Regions from separate parts of the Oceanobacillus kimchii X50 genome, predicted to be linked through region 3. Evidence: riboswitches for the same ligand, from Rfam matches in the RefSeq annotation. Region 3 holds a riboswitch; each other region holds the start of a gene.
The links. Region 3 has a riboswitch for S-adenosylmethionine ahead of C794_RS16635 (LLM class flavin-dependent oxidoreductase). Riboswitches for the same ligand answer to the same signal wherever they lie in the genome.

Region 1: it holds a riboswitch for S-adenosylmethionine, as region 3 does, so the genes downstream of both, C794_RS17135 (methionine ABC transporter ATP-binding protein) here and C794_RS16635 (LLM class flavin-dependent oxidoreductase) in region 3, are expected to answer to the same signal.
Region 2: it holds a riboswitch for S-adenosylmethionine, as region 3 does, so the genes downstream of both, C794_RS18120 (iron-containing alcohol dehydrogenase family protein) here and C794_RS16635 (LLM class flavin-dependent oxidoreductase) in region 3, are expected to answer to the same signal.
Region 4: it holds a riboswitch for S-adenosylmethionine, as region 3 does, so the genes downstream of both, C794_RS06945 (Fur-regulated basic protein FbpA) here and C794_RS16635 (LLM class flavin-dependent oxidoreductase) in region 3, are expected to answer to the same signal.

Annotation. Positions count from the first base shown of each region.
Region 1 covers NZ_CM001792.1:3,368,931-3,372,085, reverse strand. The annotation lists gene C794_RS17140 (methionine ABC transporter permease) at 1-389, opposite strand, end outside; gene C794_RS17135 (methionine ABC transporter ATP-binding protein) at 379-1,404, opposite strand; SAM riboswitch class I at 1,506-1,622, opposite strand; gene C794_RS17130 (YxcD family protein) at 1,750-2,049, opposite strand; gene C794_RS17125 (S66 family peptidase) at 2,312-3,155, opposite strand, start outside.
Region 2 covers NZ_CM001792.1:3,570,628-3,573,782, forward strand. The annotation lists gene C794_RS18115 (MetQ/NlpA family ABC transporter substrate-binding protein) at 1-765, opposite strand, end outside; gene C794_RS18120 (iron-containing alcohol dehydrogenase family protein) at 762-1,895, opposite strand; SAM riboswitch class I at 2,004-2,123, opposite strand; gene C794_RS20030 (glycoside hydrolase family 84 protein) at 2,571-3,155, shown strand, end outside.
Region 3 covers NZ_CM001792.1:3,262,745-3,265,899, forward strand. The annotation lists gene C794_RS16630 (ATP-grasp domain-containing protein) at 1-451, opposite strand, end outside; gene C794_RS16635 (LLM class flavin-dependent oxidoreductase) at 465-1,520, opposite strand; SAM riboswitch class I at 1,601-1,710, opposite strand; SAM riboswitch class I at 1,835-1,942, shown strand; gene ssuE (NADPH-dependent FMN reductase) at 2,035-2,586, shown strand; gene C794_RS16645 (superoxide dismutase family protein) at 2,788-3,155, opposite strand, start outside.
Region 4 covers NZ_CM001792.1:1,304,020-1,307,174, reverse strand. The annotation lists gene C794_RS06960 (class I SAM-dependent methyltransferase) at 1-492, opposite strand, end outside; gene C794_RS06955 (GNAT family N-acetyltransferase) at 506-1,024, opposite strand; gene C794_RS06950 (hypothetical protein) at 1,151-1,480, shown strand; gene C794_RS06945 (Fur-regulated basic protein FbpA) at 1,570-1,770, opposite strand; SAM riboswitch class I at 1,846-1,946, opposite strand; gene C794_RS06940 (HAD-IIIA family hydrolase) at 2,048-2,587, opposite strand; gene C794_RS06935 (hypothetical protein) at 2,584-2,883, opposite strand; gene C794_RS19770 (hypothetical protein) at 3,003-3,155, shown strand, end outside.

The DNA of each region.
Region 1 (3,155 bases), 110 kb from region 3:
CCCATGGCTTTAGCGGCTTCAATAACTCCAGGGTCAATACTTACAAGATTATTTTCTACAACTCTTGCAATGGTAAAACTAGCAACAATTGTCATTGGGAAAATTGCAGCAGCAGTGCCTATTGTGGTACCAATGACGAGTCTTGTAACTTGTGAGATTGCTACTAGAAAAATGATAAATGGGATTGGACGAATGATATTAATAATAAAGTTCAGTACGTTAAAGATAATCTTGTTTTCTAGTATGTTGTTTTCACGAGTTACAAATAGCAATAAACCCATGCATATACCTAGAATGGAACCAAAAAATAATGTTGCTGCGACCATGAGTAATGTTTCTCCTGTTGCCTCTACAATTCGTGGCCAAAATGTACTCCAATCAACCCCCATGTGTATACACCTCCTCCATATCAACAATCGTTTCTAATTCATGAATAACCAGTTGTACTTGCTGTTCATCTCCTTCAAAAGAGACAATGAGATTTCCGAATAATTTTTCTTGTAGTTCACGCACGGATCCATATACAATATTAAAGTCGATGTTATGTTTGCGTGTTGTACTTGATAAGATGGGATCAGTGGCTCTTTCACCTTTGAACAAAACACGATAAAGATTACCTCCTCCAGCTTCCGTCCACTCTTTTAGTACTTTTTCAGACGGAAGTTCTTGTTGAACCGAACGAATAAATCGTTTTGTTGTTTCGTGAGAAGGATTTGTAAAAGTATCAAACACATTTCCACTCTCAATGACTTTACCTTCTTCCATCACAGCCACTTTGTTACATATTGACTGAATAACTCCCATTTCATGAGTGATAAGTAGAATGGTTATACCTAAATCTCGATTTACTCTTTTTAATAGTTTCAAGATATCTGATGTTGTATTTGGATCTAAAGCAGAAGTCGCTTCATCACAAATTAAAATATCGGGTGATGTAGCCAGTGCCCTTGCAATCCCAACACGTTGTTTTTGTCCACCTGATAACTGGTCTGGATAATCTTTTGCTTTATCGGATAATCCAACAAATTGTAGCAGTTCAGTAACTCTTTTATTTACTGAACTTTTTGATGTACCAGCAAGTTTGAGTGGATATGCAATATTTCCGGCGACTGTCCGTGATTGGAATAAATTGAAGTTCTGAAAAATCATTCCTATATTTCTTCTACGCTCTCGCAATTGCTTGGCGGATAATTTTCCAACATCTATTCCTTGGATGTGTACCGAGCCTTCGGTAGGACGCTCGAGCATATTTACCAATCGAAGCAAAGTGCTTTTTCCTGCGCCACTGAATCCGATGATTCCATAAATATCTCCTTTCTCAACCGTTATAGATACTTCTTTTACAGCTTCCACTTTTCTTTTTCCAAGTGTAAATATTTTTGTTACATTCTGAAATTCAATCATGTCTTAACCCCCACCAAGTGATGAAATAAAAAATCCCTCATTTCTTGAAAGACAAGAAATGAGGGATTCGTAACCATATGTATATATGTAGAAGCCATCGTTTCTCATCTTCCAAATGCTGGTTTGCATTTGCAGGAATTGGCACAGTATTCTTTAATATAAAGAATCCGCTGCCGAGATGTCATAGGGCCTGATCCCTCAATCTCTCTGGATAAGAAAAAACGTAAAATATTTAGTTGTTATATTGAAAGTAATTCTAGATGATAAAATAAATTAAGTCAATATGGTATTAAAAATAAAATTATTCTGATAAATAGTCCGAGTGTAGTAAATGAAGAAATTGTACTATTCATCTTCACTACGAAGTCTTGCATAGATACCATTTGTCCGGTTTAAATCAAGCTTGAGTCCAGCATATGGATTTGCGTGTAAATTTTCTTTAATCCATTCACGTAGAGCAGAAATAATATGTTTTGTTACAATTTCTTGCTTGCCATATACTGTGGTTATTTCTGCAGAGAAACCGGAATAATCATCATAAAAAAGTTCAACTTCCACTTCAGCTGGCTCAATTTTGCGTTGGCGAGCAATATATATACATACGGCAAGAATAATATCTTCCTCGGGAATGATTAGCTTCGTCACTTCCAAAGCTCCTCTTCATTTTGATGTTGATTTTGTAGTAATAACTTCTCTGCAAACTTCCTCATCACATAGGCTCCCTTTTCTATGAAGTCGGTCACTTTATTTTACTATAATTATGTCAAATTTATGAAGTGAAACGATTTTTTAGTAATAGGAAATATTTTCCGAACTAGTATATAAAGGTTCACAATTTATCGTATTCCGACAGTAAACATACTCTTCAATCGAGTGCAAAGTGAAGCCCAACTTAAGAGAGAAGCGTTCAATCCTGTACAGCGCTTTCCATGATAGAGAAAGTAGCTTGGTTACAGTTAATTCCTGCCATGCGACCATATGGGAGTGTTGCTTTCGGTTCACTATGCCCGAAACTTACATTATAAAGAACTGGTAGTTTCGATAGACCATTTTCTTTGAGTACATCTGTAATTACTTTTTTATACTCCTTGTAATAGGTTTCTCCATGCGGTTTCGCAAATATAATCCCATTCGCATTTTGAAGTATTCCTTGTGTAGCATAATTTTGTAACCATCGAGCGAGAAGCTCTGGTTTTGGCTCTTCTTCTGAAGTTTCGAAAAATAATATTGAATTTTTCCAATGGTGGATTTCTGGCCAAAGATTCGTGCCTTTTATACTTTCCATAGAGTCGATACATCCACCAATTAATCGTCCTTGGACAATACCTTCTCCTTGTAAAATTTCATATGATTTATTAGGGTAAGTCGTTCTTTTCGTGTCTTTATTTTTAATATTCCATTCTAGGAACTCACTTGTCCAATGCTCTGGTGGTTCGATATCTCCAATTATATTGTTCGAGAATAATGTGTTATGGATATGATTGATGGTATATGGATCCATTTCAACATTTTCAGCGAAATCCGTCATGATAGCAGGTCCATAAAAGGAAGATATCCCGGCCTTATAACAGAAAAAATGAGAAATTGTTGTATCCGAATATCCTAAGAATATTTTAGGATTTTTATGAATTACATCGAATTCAATATAGGGTAAAAGGCGAATACTATCTTCACCGCCTATGTTTGAAATAATTGCTTTTATTTCTGGATCTTCAAAAGCGTCCATTAGATCTTTTGCACGTGCTTCTGGA
Region 2 (3,155 bases), 310 kb from region 3:
TTCACTACGATAAATATCTGCTAGTTTCTGGATGATTTCATCGTCTTCGTTTTCTGCCCTCACCGCAGCATGGTTAATGTAAGGAGAATCTTTCGGCTCAATATAAATAGAGTCTTCCGTAGGGGTAAATCCGGCTTCGATAGCAAAATTTGTATTAATCGCAGCTGCATCCAATTCCTCTAACTGACGTGCAATCTGCGCAGAATCTAGTTCCACAAATTCATAATTGCCGTTATTCTTATCAATGTCACGAACCGTAGAATTAATTCCTGTCTCCGAATCCAACTCAATTAAACCAGCTTGTTCAAATAGTAAAAGTGCACGACCACTATTTGTAGGGTCACTAGGCAGTCCGATGGTGGATCCCTCAGGTAATTCAGACACATCATCGACATCTAATGAATAAATCCCCATCGGGAAAGTAACGGTATCAAATGATTTCACTAAATCTAAGTTTCTATCTTCTTTAAACGCATTAAAATACGGTTCTGTTTGGAAGATATTTAAATCAATCTCCCCTTCAGCTAAAGCAACGTTTGGCATAACATAATCCGTGAACACCTTTGACTCGATTTCGATGCCTTCCTCTTCTGCTAGTTCCGTTACTTTTTCAAGAATTTCTTCATGTGGCCCTGCCGTTACACCGATGACTAATTTTTCATCATCGTACAATCCTTGACCCGACCCGCTAGATTCCTCACTGCCACACGCAGCCAATAATGATATTGCTAAAAGTACGATCGCTATTAATAATCCTTTTTTCATGATGTTTTCTCTCCTCTTTTTTCCGTGTAATAGGCTTGATTATATTTCTCTACTTGCTGTAACGCACCAGCTAATGATTCCGCCGTAACTTCCTTATTCATAAAATGAATCGACTCTTGCGGCAGAATTGCTTTCTGAATGATTTTCTCCACGAGCTCCGTATTGGTTACATCAATGCCGATTCCTTGTAAACTAGACGGCAATTGCCATTGATCGTAAAAATCGAGTAGACGCAAAAGCTCATCCTCTTTGTTTTCGAATGCCAATTGGCCAAGAATTCCGTATGCGACGAGCTCTCCGTGTAAGAAGTTTTTTGCCTCGATTGCTTCCGTTAATCCATTATGTATCGAATGCGCACCGGCAATTCTCCCTGCTTTATCGCCAAATCCGCCTACCATTCCACCCGTGATGATGATCGCCTCGATAACTCGAATAAATGCAGGCGTAACTTGTTTAGTGCGTGCGGCATCCAGTGCAGCCTTTCCATCCTTCAGTAGTACATCCCGGCAAATCCCCGCAGAAAATTGCGAAACTTTCACTGGTACAGGCGCTTCTTCATTCGGGTAAAAACTCTCGATCAATGCATCTGCTTCATAAAATTTTGCCAGTGTATCACCTATCCCCGCCCTTAAATATTCTATTGGGGCATGTGCAATGATAGCTGGTTCTACTAAGACAAGCGTGGTCGCCAACGGAAAATCCGTATAATGTGTAAATGCCCCATCGCTGTCATAGAAAACACTAAGCGGTGTCCACGCAGCACAAGTCGCAGCAATCGTCGGAATTAAAATCGATTTAACATCTGCTTTCACAGCTGCAGCCTTCGTAATATCGAGCGCTGTCCCGCCGCCAATACCAATCACAGCATCCACAGAATGTTGATGAAGCTGATTCGCTATGGTCTCTGCTTTTTCTAGCGTGGTATGACCTTCGATAAAGATGATATTCGGTTCTACTTGCTCCACTAATACATAAGGTAAATACGGCTTTGTCGCCTGCCATGATTTCTTCCCTGCGATAACTTGTATACGGTCAACTGATAATTCTTCAAGGAGTACAGGAATTTCCTCTAAGACATCAGAGCCAATCCGATAATGACCAGGAGCTCCTTTAACAATAGATGTGGACATAAACCCTTCCTCTTTTCTCATGGTGTAAATTTTTTTGGGAAACTAAAAATGCCTCCCGATTTGAACTCGAGAGGCATAACATAACAATACGTAAGTCATTCATCACCTCTCTTATTTCTCAAAATACTATCCGTATTTTGCAGGATTTAGCACCTATTCATCATTGGAATTAAGATGAACGGTTGCCGGGCGTCACAGGGCCAGTCCCTCAGCCACTCTCAATAAGAGATATTAGCGTATTTAATTTTAATTATCATACTATTACGGTTTTTACTAATTGTCAATAGAGTTAGTTAGGTTTTTTTAGTAAACAGGCAGCAAAAAACTCTACTATTCCTTTTAATGAGTATATTTTCTTAAAATTCAGTAAAAACATTGACACACGAAATTATAACTTTTAAGATAGATTCATATATAAATGAGACCGCTTTATTATAGTGGGAATCGTATTCAACCATTGGGGGACGTGTTATTACAATCTAGGGAAGTCACAGATAATCCTATTACATTTTAACAAATAGGATTATCGCTTCTAAACCTCGGGAGGTGTATTCTCCGCAATAATTCTAAGAAATAAACCAGGACAAGCAGGAAAGCCATTCAAATTTAGTTTTTCGATCCTTTACGCCTTTTTGATCTTGTACGACAAATACAAAAAAGAAAGGAATAAAGAAAATGAAAAAACAACTGTTATGGTATTCACCTATTATCGCAATGTTGCTCGTTAGCTTTACAACGGTATCGTTCACCTCACACATAAACGCGGAAAGCAAAAGTACGGAAGTGGAATACGAATTCTACCCAACACCCCAGAGTGTCGAATACGGGGAAGGTGCGCTAACCCTCAACAAGGATATTCAAGTTGTTTATGATGACACGATTGATGATGCCACAAGGAAAAAAGTAACCGAAATATTTGCCACCAATAACCTGCCCATACCGGAAATCACAGAAGAACCTTCCAAAGATGCCATTACTCTTTTTGTCGGAACCGTAGAATCTGGTGGCCCAGCAGCAAAGAACGCGGAGAATACACTTGATTCGAATAATATGGACTTTGATCAGATTGATGCTTACCAATTGGAAATTAGCAACAATACGATGACGGTGATTGGTAAAGATACCGATGCTGCATTTTATGGGATTGTCTCCCTCGAAAAAATACTCAGCCAGCGTTCTGATAATCAAATTAAACACTTAGAAATCAACGATTATGCGAATACGAAAGTGAGAGGTTTTATCGAAGGTTATTACGGCATA
Region 3 (3,155 bases):
GGAATAATTGTACACCTAATCCCTTTCCTGCTCGGTTATGCTTGGTAATAAAACTTTTTCCTTCAAATTGTTCTGCTGCTTTTAAGATATTCTCTTTTCCAACTGCTGCAGCTGTTTTTGGCGTTTTTACACCAAACCTCTCAAGTTCCAAGTATTGTTGAACTTTACTTACTTCCAATTGTAGGGCACGGCTACCATTAATAACCTTTCTTCCATGAAACTCTAACCACGCTAACACAGCATTTGTAAACTCTGGCGCAAAACGATTTCCTCTTGTATGAGAGGATGCGCTCATGCGATTATAAAATATTCCCTCTGGTGGTTCACTCAGTAAATCTATATGTCCTTCTTGAAGTAACCAATCTTCATAAGGAAGTTCTAAATCATTAAATCGTTTTATAAGATGTTCTGTCCATTCCATATTTTCATGTAAAACATAAATTTTACTCATTATCATGACTCCTTTAGTGTAACGTAGATGTCTTCTTTCTTAATTCTTCTACTTTCGGCATCACTTGCTTAGCAAATCGTTCCAACTCTTCCAATTGAGGGGAGCATTGTAGTAATAGCTGATCCAAACCAACTTTCTCATATTCTATTATTCTTTCTGCAATTTGTTCAGGTGTTCCTACAAGATTCGGACGTAACCCTCTGTTCGAAACAGAATAATCTTTTATTTGTAATTGTTGTTCTAATTGGGATTTAGAAGTAAAATCTTTCATTCCTGCATATCCTTTTTCGTCTTTTATTGATGTAATTCTTTCCAACTCTTGTAATGCTTCTTCCTCAGAGTCTCTACATATCACGTAGGCAGCCATACTAAATGATTGCAATGCTTCCTTATCGAGATTATTTCTCCGATTTTTCATATTACCTATTTTTTCTTGAATTTCTTCTACTGTTCCACCATGCATCACATATGCATCGCATAAAGTAGAAATTACTTGCTTCCCTTTTTCACTTTCTCCCCCAGCATATAGAATTGGATTCGGTTGTTGAATAGGTTTTGGTGCTAACTTCGTATTCTCTACCTGATAAAATTTCCCGTAGTAAGAGAAGGTACCTTCCGACCAAAGTCCTTTTAAAACCTCTAGGAATTCGATTGTTCTATCGTACCGCTCATCATGTTCAGTGAAGTCTCCACCATATTGTTTCGCTTCTTCTGACCACCATCCAGAAACAACATTTAGCGTGAATCTTCCTCCACTTAATTGGTCAATATTAGCAGCCATTTTCGCAATTACTGCTGGATTGTGATATATCGGTCTAACCGCTGTCATAATTTCAATTTTATTTGTTACAGCAGCTAACCCAGCTGCTGTTGTCCAAGCTTCTAAAGAATTCGCTTCTATCCCTTTAATATCATTTAAATATAATTCAGCAATTAATGTCGTATCATAGCCCCATTCCTCAGCATGCTGAATTACCTGTTTCGCATATTCAAACGTAGGAGGCATCTGCTCATCTTCTACATTACGAAGCCAACCTCCAAAAATCGGCAACCAAAAACCATACTTCATTTTCATCCCCCATGTCTATAGTTGTAATAATACTAAAAAAGCCCTTTCCTTAGATAAGAAAAGAGCTCTGTCACCGTCTTCTCTTATCTACCAAGCATAAAAATGCTTGATGGATTTGGCACAGTATTCAAACTAGAACCTGTTGCCGAGGCTTCTGTGGGCCATGTCCCTCCACCTCTCAGGATAAGATATTTCATTATTTAGTTTGTTTCAACGATAATAATACAAGCTGATAGAATTGTCAATTAAATTTCCTCACAAAACAAAGTTGACTTATCGGGATTGATATATTAGAATATATAAAAAATTAATACATCTTATCAAGAGAAGCCGAGGGACCTGGCCCGTTGACGCTTCAGCAACCTCTAATTTCATTAGAAAGGTGCTACCTCCAGCAAGTTATATTTCTTGAAAGATAAGAGCCCAGATTAAAAAAAATCCGCGACGCTCTTATTTGTTAAGCTTATCGCGGGTTTTCTTATATTCTAATTTATTTTCAAAGGAGATAGGTAAAATGAACAACATTGTGACATTGTCCGGCAGCCCCTCCGAACTATCTAGGTCAGAAAAGGTCTTACATTATTTAGGTGATCAACTAATCCAACAGAAATTTTCTGTAACCCATATTTCTGTTAAAGATGTGCCGTATGAAGATTTATTTACAGGGAATTTTCAAAGTGCGGCTATTAAGAATATAACCCAAAAAATCCAAGTGGCAGATGGTGTCATCGTTGGTTCTCCTGTCTATAAAGGAGCATATTCGGGTGTTTTGAAAGCTTTAATTGATCTATTGCCCCAGGATGCACTTAAACACACACCAGTCTTACCAATTATGACAGGGGGCAGCCCTGCACATTTATTAGCGGTTGAGTACACATTAAAACCTGTTCTCGCAACTTTAAAAGCACATAACCTCAAAGGATTATATTTTTTAGATGAACAAATAGATAAACAACACGAAATCCCTATTATCGATAATAATATCTTACAACGAGCAAAGAAACAGGTGGACTATTTTGCACAAATGGTTGAAGGAACTTCGACACAAGCATTAACAACTTATTGAGGAGACTTTAATCAATGAATAAACGAATTTCTTTAACGTTTTTGATACGATGTATCAATACTGGTCTATGGAGACATACCCAGGACCAATCTCATATATACAAATACAGTCTTCCACCAAACACAATTATAATAAAGTAGAAAAGAGACTAGGAACATTTATTCTTTGTCCTAGTCTCTTAAAGTTTAAGAATGGAATTAATTATTCTCCTATTACACCACACGCAATACGATCTCCTGCGTCACCAGATGGTTGAGACCTATAATCATCTGGACCGGAATGAATCATTAATGAGGTTCCTTGCTCTGTATACAATGTATTCTCCGTATCAGCTTGTAAAGTCACCATTGGAGCATCAACTTCTGCCTGAACGGTTCCGTCTTCATTTACGGTGATGTTCTCTAAATCACCTGCATGAGGTCCTTCTGGATGATTAAATCCGTGCTTAGCATTTGTTGGGTTATAATGCGAGCCAGCTGATTCAAAATCTGGCAATTCACATTTACCTACTTCATGAATATGAAAACCATGTTCTCCTGCTGGTAAATCTTCACCCTCTAATGAAATAT
Region 4 (3,155 bases), 1.9 Mb from region 3:
GTATTCGGTCCAAATTTCTAATTCTTCTCCTGTCTTAGGATGTGTTGCAACATCGGGTGTTTTATCTGCCATCCATTTTTTCCACACTTCAGCCTTTGGATTACGTGTATCAAATATGAAAGAACCGCCTTCTTTCAATGAACGAAAAACATCACTTGTTACTTGCTCCCAATCCACATCTGTAAGAAACACTTGCGCAACATTTGCAGTCATAATCACCACATCATATGTGTTTGTCTTTAGATCCCCACTATCTCCAATAATCCATTCAACTTGATTGGATGTTTGTTTCGTCTTAGCAAGCTCAATTGCTTCTTTATTTGGATCGATTGCGGTTATATCAAATCCTGCTTTAGCAAAATGTAAGGTGAGCCTTCCTGTTCCACAACCTAGATCAGCTAGATTTTTCCCTTTTATCTCTTTTAATAGGGAAAGAAAAAATGTATCGTCTTCACCAAACCTATTTAATTGATCATAAACTAGCGGAATCATATATTACCTCGCTTTACTGTCTTTTTAGTCTCTTACCGAAAATCACAAATGCTTTTCCATCTTCATTTGGATAAAATTGCTCTTTTACTAGTTCCCAATGCTGGTTCTTATAAAATTGTATAGCAGTCATATTATCTTGTTGTGTTGTCAAAATTGCTGTAGTTGTTTTGGCACCTTTTAACAGACTGTCTAATAATTCTCTTCCATATCCTAACTTTCGATAATATGAGTCCACGATTATTTCAACAACTTCATAGCAGTTGGAGAACCAATCTTGATACTCCTGTTGATTCAGATGATTAGCAATAAGATCATGGTAATATTGACCTTTCAATGAAAAATAACCATAAGCAAAACCAATTAACTTATTTTCTTCCGATAGAATCATATGCCCTTGAAAACCATCATAGTCCATATGTTTCTTTATTCGTTGGAATATCCCTTCAGAATCTTGTCTCCAAACTTTACTATATAATGTGGAAATTAAGTTAACATCCTCTTCACTATGTATTGATTTAAAGTTTATTTGCATACCAGTCACCTCCAACAGACTACACTCCATTTTATCATTCAATTCAGAAAAATACATAATTCTCATTCATTTAATAATATATAATATCAATTAGGGGTGTGATTGTATATGAAGATTTTTAGAATAATGATAAATTACATCAGTATAATATTTATGTTAGTATTTTCCAGTTCTTGTGATAGCACTTCTATTAATAACATTCGAAATGCCAAATTTAAAACTCAGGATAGCCTTATTGGAAATATACAGACGATAAACAATGATATTGCTATTGTTAAAGTAACTAAAGGGTCAATTTTAAATTCTGGAAATCAAGTAACTGTTGATTTATCTGTAGAAGAAGAAATTACTTTTGAAGTAAGTGATAAAGTTGAAGTCGGATTTACTGGAGAAGTCAGAGAGATTGGTCCGCCAGTCGGAATAGACACTATCTATGTAAAAGTAATTGATAATTAAGTAATTTGCTATGAGTAATACATTTGATGTAAAAATGGAATAAAAAAACCTCGCAAATGCGAGGATAAAGTTTGTATCAAAATATAAAGTTAAAAATTCTCCCAATGAATGGCACTTTTACCAGCATGTGGGTGATCATTAAATTGAAGCTTAAAGTATTCGTATTCTAACTCTGCGGTAGTAAGCTCATAAAGATGTTTGTTCCCTTTTTTAAAATGATTAGATGCAATTAATTTCTCAATTAATTCGTTTTTTCTTCTTTCTGATTCATCTTCATTCCAGAAAGCCATATTTAAATCCTCCTCTTCTATAAGTATGATCATGGCAAAGATAAGAAGAGAGAATTTGTATATTACGATAACCTCAACTTATCTTTCAAGCTAATGCTTGCAGGATTTAGCACAGACAGATGCACTCTGTTGCTGAGGTTTCAACGGGCCAGTCCCTCCACCTCTCTTGATAAGTATATTTTTATAAACTTAATTATAAACTCATTAATCCGATTTGTCTACTGCGATTTAATTCTGCAATCTATATATCATAAATTGATTTGTTTCATTCATTTTTCTATGATAGGTGATATCGATTACTAATCCAGTTTACTGCTTCTGTAAGATTCTCTGCAACAAAATCAAGTTCAATTTCTTTTAGTTTTTCAAAATGGTCATGAAGCGTTGACATTCCTGCCCCTGTTTTTACTAATATCTTTACTGAATTTGTTTTGGAAGCTGCTACCATATCACTCCATCTATCGCCAATTACAACACAGTTATTTAAATTTAACTGATATTTATAAGTAGCTTCTTTTAACATACCAGTACTAGGTTTTCGGCATTTACAGCCTTCTTTATGATGATGTGGACATAGAAATACATCATCAAAACCAAATCCCATTAATTCTTTATAGAAATCTTCTTTACTCGCCTCTCCCAATGAAATACCTGGTTGATTGGTAAATGAAAACACTTGAACAAATTGTTTAAGATAATCTATATTCTTTTTCGAATTCGTAAACAACTTAAAGTCATCTGGATAATGTACCTTATCATCTCCACCAATGGTTCCATCCCTATCTAAAAACACTGCTTCAAGCTTTTTGTTTATCATGACTCCCTCATCCCAAAAATGGAAGAAATATTTAAAGTAACCGTTAAAGCCAATAGTATTGCAGATATCAAAACTGTGCTACCTGAAACATCCATTAAAGCTGACCAATCCTGAATTTTCACGAGGTGATGCTGATAAAATAACTGAAAACATATTGCAATAGAACATGCACTTAGACTTACTAACATTAGAATAATTTTTTTCAATTTATGTTTATGTGTGGATAATAGATTGATAACGGGAAGAATTAATGCTATTATCCCTAATATTACACTTGCTAGATTCAATAGTGCCATTGCTAGTTTTCCCCCTTTTATTAAATAGACGTAGATTTATTTATAATAGACGCAAAATTTTAATAAATACTCAATTTAGATTATTGTAGAACTTTATAGCTATTTAAGGAGAGCCGAAAATGAAATTCACTTTAGAAATCATCCGGATACTCATAATTTTTGGTCTATTGGGATTTATTTTCAATAAAGCTATTATGTTTATCTATTCATCCATCGGTATTCAATTAGATAATTATTATGGAGGATTAATTGCTGGTATTGGTATCATTATT